3 regions of the Bacillus sp. PK3-037 genome follow, and region 2 is predicted to be linked to each of the others. Evidence: riboswitches for the same ligand, from Rfam matches in the RefSeq annotation. Region 2 holds a riboswitch; each other region holds the start of a gene.
The links. A riboswitch is a leader RNA that binds a small molecule or an ion and turns the genes downstream of it on or off. The one in region 2 is predicted to bind cyclic di-AMP.
Positions count from the first base shown of each region.

Region 1: another riboswitch for cyclic di-AMP. It lies ahead of M1D69_RS18645 (dicarboxylate/amino acid:cation symporter); the one in region 2 lies ahead of M1D69_RS05620 (potassium channel family protein).
Region 3: another riboswitch for cyclic di-AMP. It lies ahead of kimA (potassium transporter KimA); the one in region 2 lies ahead of M1D69_RS05620 (potassium channel family protein).

Region 1 is NZ_CP096408.1:3,605,408-3,608,553, forward strand. It holds gene M1D69_RS18640 (ABC transporter ATP-binding protein) at 1-681, opposite strand, end outside; gene M1D69_RS18645 (dicarboxylate/amino acid:cation symporter) at 772-2,010, opposite strand; cyclic di-AMP (ydaO/yuaA leader) riboswitch at 2,083-2,214, opposite strand; gene M1D69_RS18650 (AI-2E family transporter) at 2,264-3,146, opposite strand, start outside.
Region 2 is NZ_CP096408.1:1,099,441-1,102,586, reverse strand. It holds gene cudC (choline uptake/conversion transcriptional regulator CudC) at 1-384, shown strand, start outside; gene bslA (biofilm surface layer hydrophobin BslA) at 592-1,137, shown strand; cyclic di-AMP (ydaO/yuaA leader) riboswitch at 1,296-1,445, shown strand; gene M1D69_RS05620 (potassium channel family protein) at 1,517-2,185, shown strand; gene M1D69_RS05615 (TrkH family potassium uptake protein) at 2,192-3,146, shown strand, end outside.
Region 3 is NZ_CP096408.1:3,622,842-3,625,987, reverse strand. It holds gene M1D69_RS18740 (cellulose biosynthesis cyclic di-GMP-binding regulatory protein BcsB) at 1-1,067, shown strand, start outside; cyclic di-AMP (ydaO/yuaA leader) riboswitch at 1,203-1,347, shown strand; gene kimA (potassium transporter KimA) at 1,537-3,146, shown strand, end outside.

The sequences.
Region 1 (3,146 bases), 1.6 Mb from region 2:
TTTTTCCGTTTTCTGACCGGCTCCATTCAGGTTCACTTCTGCTTTGATCTCGCCTTTTTGTATGATGATCACACGGTCACACAGGTCTTCAACTTCACGCAATAAATGAGTGGCGAATAAAACCGCTGTTCCTTCCTCTTCGGCGAGCTCCTTAATATGGTCGCGAAAATCCTTCATACCGGCAGGATCAAGACCGTTTGTCGGCTCATCTAAAATGAGAAGCTTCGGCCGGTGAAGAATCGCCTGAGCAATGCCGAGACGCTGGCGCATGCCGAGTGAGTAGGTTTTCACCTTATCATCAATCGCTGACGTCAGCCCGACTCGTTCCACCACTTCGTCCAGTCTTTCATCATCTATTTTTTTGTGCATATTTGCAAAGTGTTTGAGGTTCTCCCAGCCTGACAGGTACGGGTAAAACTCAGGGTTTTCCACGATCGCGCCGACAGCTTCCATCGCTTGTTCGAACTCAGAGTCATGCTTGAATCCGTTGATGGCCACGCTTCCGCTGTTTTGTTTTAACAGTCCGACGATGATGCGGATGAGTGTCGTTTTTCCGGAACCGTTCGGACCGAGAAGACCGATAATCTCTCCCTGCCTGACGTCCATGCTGATCTGTTTTAAAATCTGTTTAGACCCTATTTTTTTATCAAGGCCTTCAATATGTAAAATCGGCTCAGCCATAAAGCCTTCCTCCTTTTTTCGACAAAAATAAACAGTGCCTAAAAATAGGCACTGTTTGTATTATAGCATTTGTTGCTTCCAAATGTTTGGTTAAACCGATAGAGTCGGTGCTTGCTCCGGCTGTTTGTTCTTTTCTGTTTCTGTAATGATGACGGCACAGGCCGCGTCTCCTGTTGTGTTGACCACTGTGCGAAGCATATCAAGCAAGCGGTCTATTCCGAGGATCAATCCGATCCCCTCAACAGGCAGGCCGACTGATTGAAGCACCATGGCGAGCATAATCAAACCGACTCCCGGAACACCCGCAGTTCCCACACTTGCTAATACAGCCGTCAATATCACCATCAGCAATTGCGTAAATGTAAGATCATGTCCGAATACCTGTGCAATGAAGATGGTGGCCACCCCTTGCATAATGGCTGTCCCGTCCATGTTAATCGTCGCCCCGAGCGGCTGAACAAAGCTGCTGATCGGCTCAGGCACTTTTAGTTTTTTCTGGGCTACATCCATTGATACCGGAAGCGTTGCATTGCTGCTTGAGGTACTGAACGCAACGACCATAACTTCTGAGAAATCTTTAAAGAACGTAATCGGATTTCTTTTTGCTAAAAGAGCCACTGTTGAACCGTATGTGACGATTGCATGTATGACAAGAGACAGCGTAACAACAATCATGTACAGCCCCATCGCTTTTATTGCACTGAATCCCTGGCTGCCGATAGCTGTCGCAATGAGACCAAACGTGCCGTATGGCGCAAACTTCATGACTAGGTTGACCAGATACATCATCAGTTCATTGCCCTGCTCCACGACTTTCAAAAGCATATCCGCTTTTTTGCCTAGCATCGTAATCCCGAGTCCGACAAAAATGGAAAACACGATAATCTGGAGCATATTTCCTTCGGTCATCGCTTGAACGGGATTGGCCGGAATCATGTTCAGAAGTGTGTCAGCAATACTCGGCGCTTCTTCTGCCTCGAATTTAGCGGATGAGACATCATAAGTGCCAAACTCACCCGGCTTAATGACAAGCGCCAATATAAGCCCGATCGTAATCGCCACCGCTGTCGTGATGAGAAAATAAGAAATGGCCTTCACACCGATTCTGCCAAGCTTTTTAGGATCTCCAAGCCCGGCAACTCCTAATGTAAGAGAGAAAAAAACAATCGGCACGACAAGCATTTTAATGAGGTTTAAAAAAATGGTGCCAAGAGGCCCGAATACAAACTTATTCAAATTTTCAAATAATTCAGGCGATGTTACGTTAAGAATAATCCCTGTGACGGCACCCAGAACCAATGCAATGATGATCTTTGTTGCCAGTTTCATCCGCATTCCTCCTTTTTTGAAAAAAAGCCCGCGAGAGACTCCCGCGGGCTTTGGCTGTATCATAAAACCACAGGATTCTCTCTTCACGCTGATGAGGTTAGCTGCCGGGTTCGGACGAAGAGATGTCCGTTTTTCAGATGAAAAATGAACCCCAAAAGATCGGGTCCCCCACTCCTTTTAAAAAGGATTAAGCGTGTGGCTTACTATTGTATGTTGTAGTTTTATTTATACAGAAAATATCCAATTTTGTAAACTATTTTTTGTTACTTTTTTCTCGGGGTCTTTTAGGCCCTTTCTCCTTGTTGGTCACATCAAGAATATCAAGGAGAAATACAAAGATCGGAATCCCGATAATTAAGCCCCAAATGCCGAGAAAGTGCTCAGAAAAAATCAGGACTGTAAATGTGAAAAAGATCGGCAGCTCTGTTTTCGCTGACATCAGCTTCGGATTGAGGAAATATGTCTCAATCGCATGGATGGCGAAAATGACAAGCACAATGTAGAGCACATACATTCCGCCGCCTGTGCTGTATGCAATAATGCTAAGCGGGATCAGGGAGATGACAACGCCAGCTACCGGGATCAATCCGAGAAAGAAAACCATGATGGACAGCCCCAACAGCTGAGGGAAGTGCATAATCCAGAGTGCAATAAAAGTCAGTATGCAGTTCACGAGCGCGATGATAAATTGTGCCTCAAGCACCTTGCCGAACGTTCTCGCGAATTTACCTCCGAAAAAAGCAATCTCATTATAAAAAACAGCAAGCTTGCTCGTTTTAAACTGCTCCATAAATTCAGACAGCCGTTTTTTCTCGAATAAGAAGAACATGCTGAGAATGAGCGCCATCACGATCTGCAAGCCAAATGTGCTGATATCGGCCAGATACGTATAAAGTACATTGAAACCCTCTTTGACATACGAACTGATATTAATATCTCCGAAAACACTTGTGATCTCATCAAAGAAAGGAATGCTGCTTGGATGATACGCAATATGTTTAATCTGCTTGATCAGCTGCTGAATCTGTGCGGCAACGACCGGATAAAACACAAACCCTCCGACTGTAAGCAGCACGGCCAGCAAAATGTAGAGAAACGTAATGACAACCCGCTGGCTCACGCGGAAGAACCGGCTT
Region 2 (3,146 bases):
GAGGAGCTGCAAATGAGCAAGCCCAGCATGAGCACAGGTGTCAAAAAGCTTCAGGATTTAAATGTCGTGAAGAAGACATTTCACCGAGGCATCCGCAAGCACACATTTGTAGCCGAAAAAGATTTCTTTAAATTTTTCACAAATTTCTTTCCGCCAAAATGGGAACGGGAAGTTCAGGTGAATGTATCAGCAATTGAGGAGGCTCAGGCTGATTTACAAGAGGTCTTGCATAAGGAAGAACTCAATGAGGAAATGAAGAATGAAGCGCAGCGTTTATACGAACAGCTGGAAAGTTCTAAAGCCTACTACGATTGGCTGAAACGTCTCGCTGAATCGGTGCAGAGCGGAGAGATCTTTAAATTTATACCAATTGAAACCAAATAATCGAAAAACGTCTGGAAAACCGGACGTTTTTTTGTTTTTCCGCTAAATTTACTGCAAATTTGAAAAATACGGGAAAAACACCCCATTTACTTCCATTTTATTTGATGATAATTTTATGTAGGTAAAATTTGTATTTGGCCTTTAAGAGGAGGTGGAAAGCAGAGGCAGGCCTTTAATCTTTATCACTTATTAGGGGGAATTTTTATTATGAAACGCAAATTATTATCTTCTTTGGCAATTAGTGCATTAAGTCTCGGGTTACTCATTTCTGCACCAACAGCTTCTTTCGCGGCTGAATCTACATCAACTAAAGCTCATACTGAATCTACTATGAGAACACAGTCTACAGCGTCATTGTTCGCAACAATCACTGGCGCCAGCAAAACGGAATGGTCTTTCTCAGATATCGAATTGACTTACCGTCCAAATACGCTTCTCAGCCTTGGCGTTATGGAGTTTACATTGCCAAGCGGATTTACTGCAAACACGAAAGACACATTGAACGGAAATGCCTTGCGTACAACACAGATCCTCAATAACGGGAAAACAGTAAGAGTTCCTTTGGCACTTGATTTATTAGGCGCTGGTGAATTCAAGTTAAAACTGAATAACAAAACGCTTCCTGCCGCTGGTACATATACTTTCCGTGCAGAGAACAAATCACTGAGCATCGGAAATAAATTTTACGCGGAAGCCAGCATCGAAGTGGCTAAGCGCAGCACACCTCCGACTCAGCCATGCGACTGTAAATAATCACAGAGGGCCGGCTTAACGCCGGTCTTTTTTACGTATTTTGACTCCTTTTCCTCTCCCTTTTCCCTCTATTTCCAGTTACCTTTTCACTTGTATTAAATTTAAATTGACAAACACTAGAAACAGGAGTAAATTCTTGAGTGTTCAATTTCATATTGTCTCTTTTACCGCTTAATCAAACACGAACGGGGAAACCAATGATTGGCTGTTTCACAAAACGGTCTTGGGGTGAATCTTACTTAGTAAGAAGGGGTACTCTGAATCCCTAATCCGACAGCTAACCTCGTAGGCGTATACAGAGAGGAGGTCTATTTTGACCATTCTTTGTAATGGTCTTTTTTACTTCAAAACGCTAATTTTATTAAGGGAGTCTTGAACATTGGGAAGAATAAAAAACAAACAATTTGCAGTAATCGGGCTTGGACGATTCGGCGGAAGCATTTGCAAAGAGCTGCACAGAATGGGCCATGAGGTTCTTGCTATTGATATTAACGAAGAAAAGGTCAATGCCTCCGCTTCCTACGCAACCCATGCGGTCATTGCCAATGCCACTGAAGAAAACGAATTGCTTTCACTGGGAATTCGTAATTTTGAATATGTCGTCGTGGCTATAGGTGCGAATATTCAAGCGAGCACACTGACCACTTTGCTATTAAAAGAGCTTCACATTCCAAATATTTGGGTGAAAGCCCAAAATTATTATCACCATAAGGTGCTGGAAAAAATCGGCGCCGACCGCATTATTCATCCGGAAAAGGATATGGGCGTCAAAATCGCACAAAGTCTTTCTGATGAAAATGTCTTGAATTATATCGACTTATCTGATGATTACAGTATTGTTGAGCTGCTGGCAACTCGAAAACTGAATTCCAAATCCATTCATGATCTGAATGTTAGAGCGAAGTACGGATGTACCATCCTGGCAATTAAACATAATGGAGATGTTCGCCTTTCTCCTGCACCGGAAGAGGTGATTTACGAACAAGACTGCCTGGTGATGATGGGTCACAAAAAGGATATTAAACGCTTTGAAAACGAAGGGATGTAGACAAAGGTGAGACTTCATAAGGAAACTGTAATCAAGTGGGTTCGTTTTTCTCCCCCGCAAGTGCTTGCGATTGGTTTTTTTCTTACTATTATTATTGGCTCTCTTTTGTTAAAGCTCCCGATTTCTGCTACGAAGCCGTTGTCATGGATAGATGCCCTTTTTACAGCGGCTTCTGCCACAACTGTTACCGGGCTTGCAGTTGTTGACACTGGGACAGAATTTACGGTGTTCGGGCAAACTGTCATCATGGGTCTGATTCAAGTCGGCGGGCTTGGCTTTATGACATTTGCTGTTCTGATCGTCATGATTTTAGGAAAAAAAATCGGATTGAAAGAACGAATGCTGGTCCGGGAAGCCTTAAACCAGCCGACAATTGGCGGCGTGATAGGTCTTGTCAAAGTCCTGTTTCTATTTTCAATCAGTATCGAATTGATCGCCGCCCTGATCTTATCCATCCGGCTTGTGCCACAGTATGGCTGGGCATCCGGATTGTTTGCCAGTGTGTTTCATGCAATATCGGCTTTTAACAATGCCGGTTTTTCTTTATGGCCGGATAATATAATGAGCTACGTTGGTGATCCTGCAGTCAACCTTGTCATTACTTTCTTATTTATCACAGGGGGCATCGGGTTTACGGTGCTTTTTGACATCCTGAAAAATCGGCGTTTCAAAGCCTTTTCATTACATACGAAACTGATGCTTGCGGGAACGTTCTTTTTGAATATTGCTGCCACGCTGATTATCTTTATTTTAGAGTACAGCAACCCCGGCACGCTTGGTTCCTTGCATTTGCCAGACAAACTGTGGGCTTCGTATTTTCAGGCAGTGACGCCGAGAACCGCGGGCTTCAACTCTGTGGATTTTGGCAGCATGAGAGAAGGCACCATTGTATTTGTCCTGCTGCTGATGTTTATCGGAGCGGGCAGCGCTTCAACGGCGAGCGGTATTAAGCTGACTACTT
Region 3 (3,146 bases), 1.6 Mb from region 2:
AAACATCTTCAGCACATTATTTTTATCCGGCTTCTGCGATGATAGACCAAAATCAATCAGCCAAGCTGTCGCTTAAACTAAAGAAATCGGAAACGATTCAAGCAGCCGCGGCAGAAAGCGGTTCAGCCTCTCAAGCAGCAGAGCTGAAGGTCCTCATCAACGGTCAGCCGCATTCAGTTCGACTTGATGAATTAGGAAAAGAAGATAAAAACGGATACTATCATGTCACGCTGAAAGTAGACCCTGAGCTGCTGCGGAAAAACCGCTACATTGATATACAGTTTATCACCACGGGCTTAAAGGAAAACAACCCTTGCAACACAACGGACGAAGAGAAATGGGTCTTCATTGATAAAAGCAGCACGTTGTCTTACACGATCAAAGGCACATCCCCGTCAGCCGATTTTCAAGAATGGCCGCTTCCATACGCCGGAAATCAGGAACAGGCAACACTGATTGTGCTCCCTGACAGCTTGAGCACATCCAAGCTTAAGGAGCTTTCTCTCGTTACTGATTCCTTTGGAAGCGAAGCCCAGCAATCTTTCACAGTAAGGAAAGCATCTGAAATTAAAGCGGAGGACGCGAAAGGACGGAACTTAATTTTCATCGGCGGCATCAGCCAGTTCTCTCTTTTGAAAGAGCAATCTTCTGATCTGCTCGTGCCTCAAGCGAAAGACGGCTCGTTTGACGTGTCGGGCTTTGAAATGCTGAACGAGACGACGAAACAAGTGGCATTTACCCAAGCGTCTTTATGGGATTCACATTATACGATGGCTGTTTTTGCACCGCTGAAAGGAAATGGCGCGGCCGTCACAAAAGAAATCATCAGCTTTTTGAACAGCAATGATGACACGGCGACCGTCACCAATGAAACAAACAGCCAGCAGGTGTTTACAAACCACCAGCAGCTCAAATCGGAAACAAACAGTTCTGAAGCGGAAAAAACAGCACAAGATCATGGGCAAAAACTGCTGTATATCGGCGTGCTGGCTCTCATGATGGTAATTGCGGCAGCCTTCATTTGGATAACCGTTAGACAAAGAAAGAGAAAGACAGACAGAGAATAAGACAGAGGCTGATTTCAGCCTCTGTTTTTTGTTTTTGGTTTAAGTTTTCCATATGTGGAACCTGTCATTTTATTTTTTTCTCCCGGCCAATAAGCCTCTTTACAACATACGTAAACGGGAGTATGATCTCTTTTAGAAAACAAATCGCTTAATCTGTAAACAGAGCGGGGGACCCATTTTGGCGGCATTTTGCCGCTCGGGGTGAATCCTTTTTAGGTAGGGCAAACTCTCATATGCCCGAATCCGTCAGCTAACCTCGTAAGCGTTCATGAGAGGAGATGAATGAAACCTGTGTTCGATGTTAAGGCACAGGGGCATCCGTTTGCCTCTGTGTTTTTTGCTGTTCAATTTTCAGGATGTAAATCGCGTACAGAATCATCATAGCAGAAAGGATTATTACAAAATGTGAGAGCAGATGCGGATGTTTTATTGTTTTAATGAAAAATGAAATTAAAAGGGGAAGACATCGATGTATCATTCAATCAAACGTTTTTTGATTGGGAAACCGTTAAAATCACAAGCAGCAGGAGAACAAAAACTGACGAAATTAAAGGCGCTTGCCATGCTTTCCTCAGATGCTTTATCATCTGTCGCTTACGGAACGGAACAAATTCTTATCATATTGGCGGCGGTAAGCGCTGCTGCATTTTGGTATTCCATTCCGATAGCGGTCGGCGTACTCATTTTGCTGCTCGCGCTGATTCTCTCATACAGGCAAATTATTTACGCTTATCCGCAGGGCGGCGGGGCGTACGTTGTATCAAAAGAAAACCTCGGCGAAAAGCCCGGGCTGATTGCAGGCGGTTCATTGCTTGTCGATTATATATTAACTGTAGCAGTAAGTATTTCCGCAGGGACGGACGCCATCACGTCGGCGTTCCCGGCACTGCATGATTATCATATACCGATTGCTGTTTTACTTGTTTTAGTGATTATGATTTTAAATCTGCGGGGGCTGTCAGAATCAGCATCGATTCTTGCCTACCCGGTCTATCTGTTTGTGGCGGCGCTTTTCATCCTGATTGCCGTCGGTCTTTTTAAGCTTATGACAGGGCAAATTGATCAGCCAGTCCATCATACACCGATCGGCACACCGGTAGCCGGCATTACGCTGTTTTTGCTGCTTAAGGCTTTTTCATCCGGCTGCTCCGCGCTCACCGGAGTTGAAGCGATCTCCAACGCGATTCCAGCCTTCAAAAACCCGCCTGCGCGAAACGCGGCGAGAACGTTGGCTATGATGGGGATCTTGCTTGCGGTTCTGTTTGCCGGCATTACGGTACTTGCATACGGTTACGGGACGGCTCCGAAACCGAATGAAACGGTCATTTCACAAATCGCGTCGGATACCTTCGGCAGAAATGTGTTTTACTATGTCATTCAAGGTGTGACATCGTTAATTTTGGTCCTTGCGGCGAATACGGGCTTTTCAGCCTTCCCGCAGCTTGCCTTCAACTTGGCGAGAGACCAATACATGCCGCGCATGTTTACAGTAAGAGGCGACCGCTTAGGCTTTTCAAACGGGATTATCTTTTTAGGCGTTGCCTCAATTGTGCTGATTCTGTTATTTGGAGGGCAGACGGAGCACTTAATCCCGTTATACGCGGTCGGTGTGTTTATTCCATTTACCCTTTCACAAACAGGGATGTGCATCAAATGGATCAAACAAAAACCAAAAGGCTGGATTGGAAAAATGCTGATCAACGCCTGCGGTGCATTGATATCGTTTATGGTTCTGTCCATCCTGTTTGTCACGAAGTTTAATGTCGTATGGCCTGTTTTAATCTTTATGCCTATCGTCGTTTTTTTGTTTTTTGCGATTAAAAATCACTATACGGCTGTCGGTGAACAGCTTCGCATCGTAAACAAACAGCCGGAAGAAATCAAAGGTACGGTCGTAATTGTGCCTGTAGCCGGCGTCACAACCGTCGTGCAAAAATCCATTCAATATGCGAAATCACTGTCAGATCAGGTCATTGCCGTTCACGTGTCGTTTGACAGAGAACAGGAAAAGAAAGTGGAAAAACGCTGGGAAGAGCTGAATAATGGAGTGCGTCTCGTCACGCTTCACTCTTCGTACAG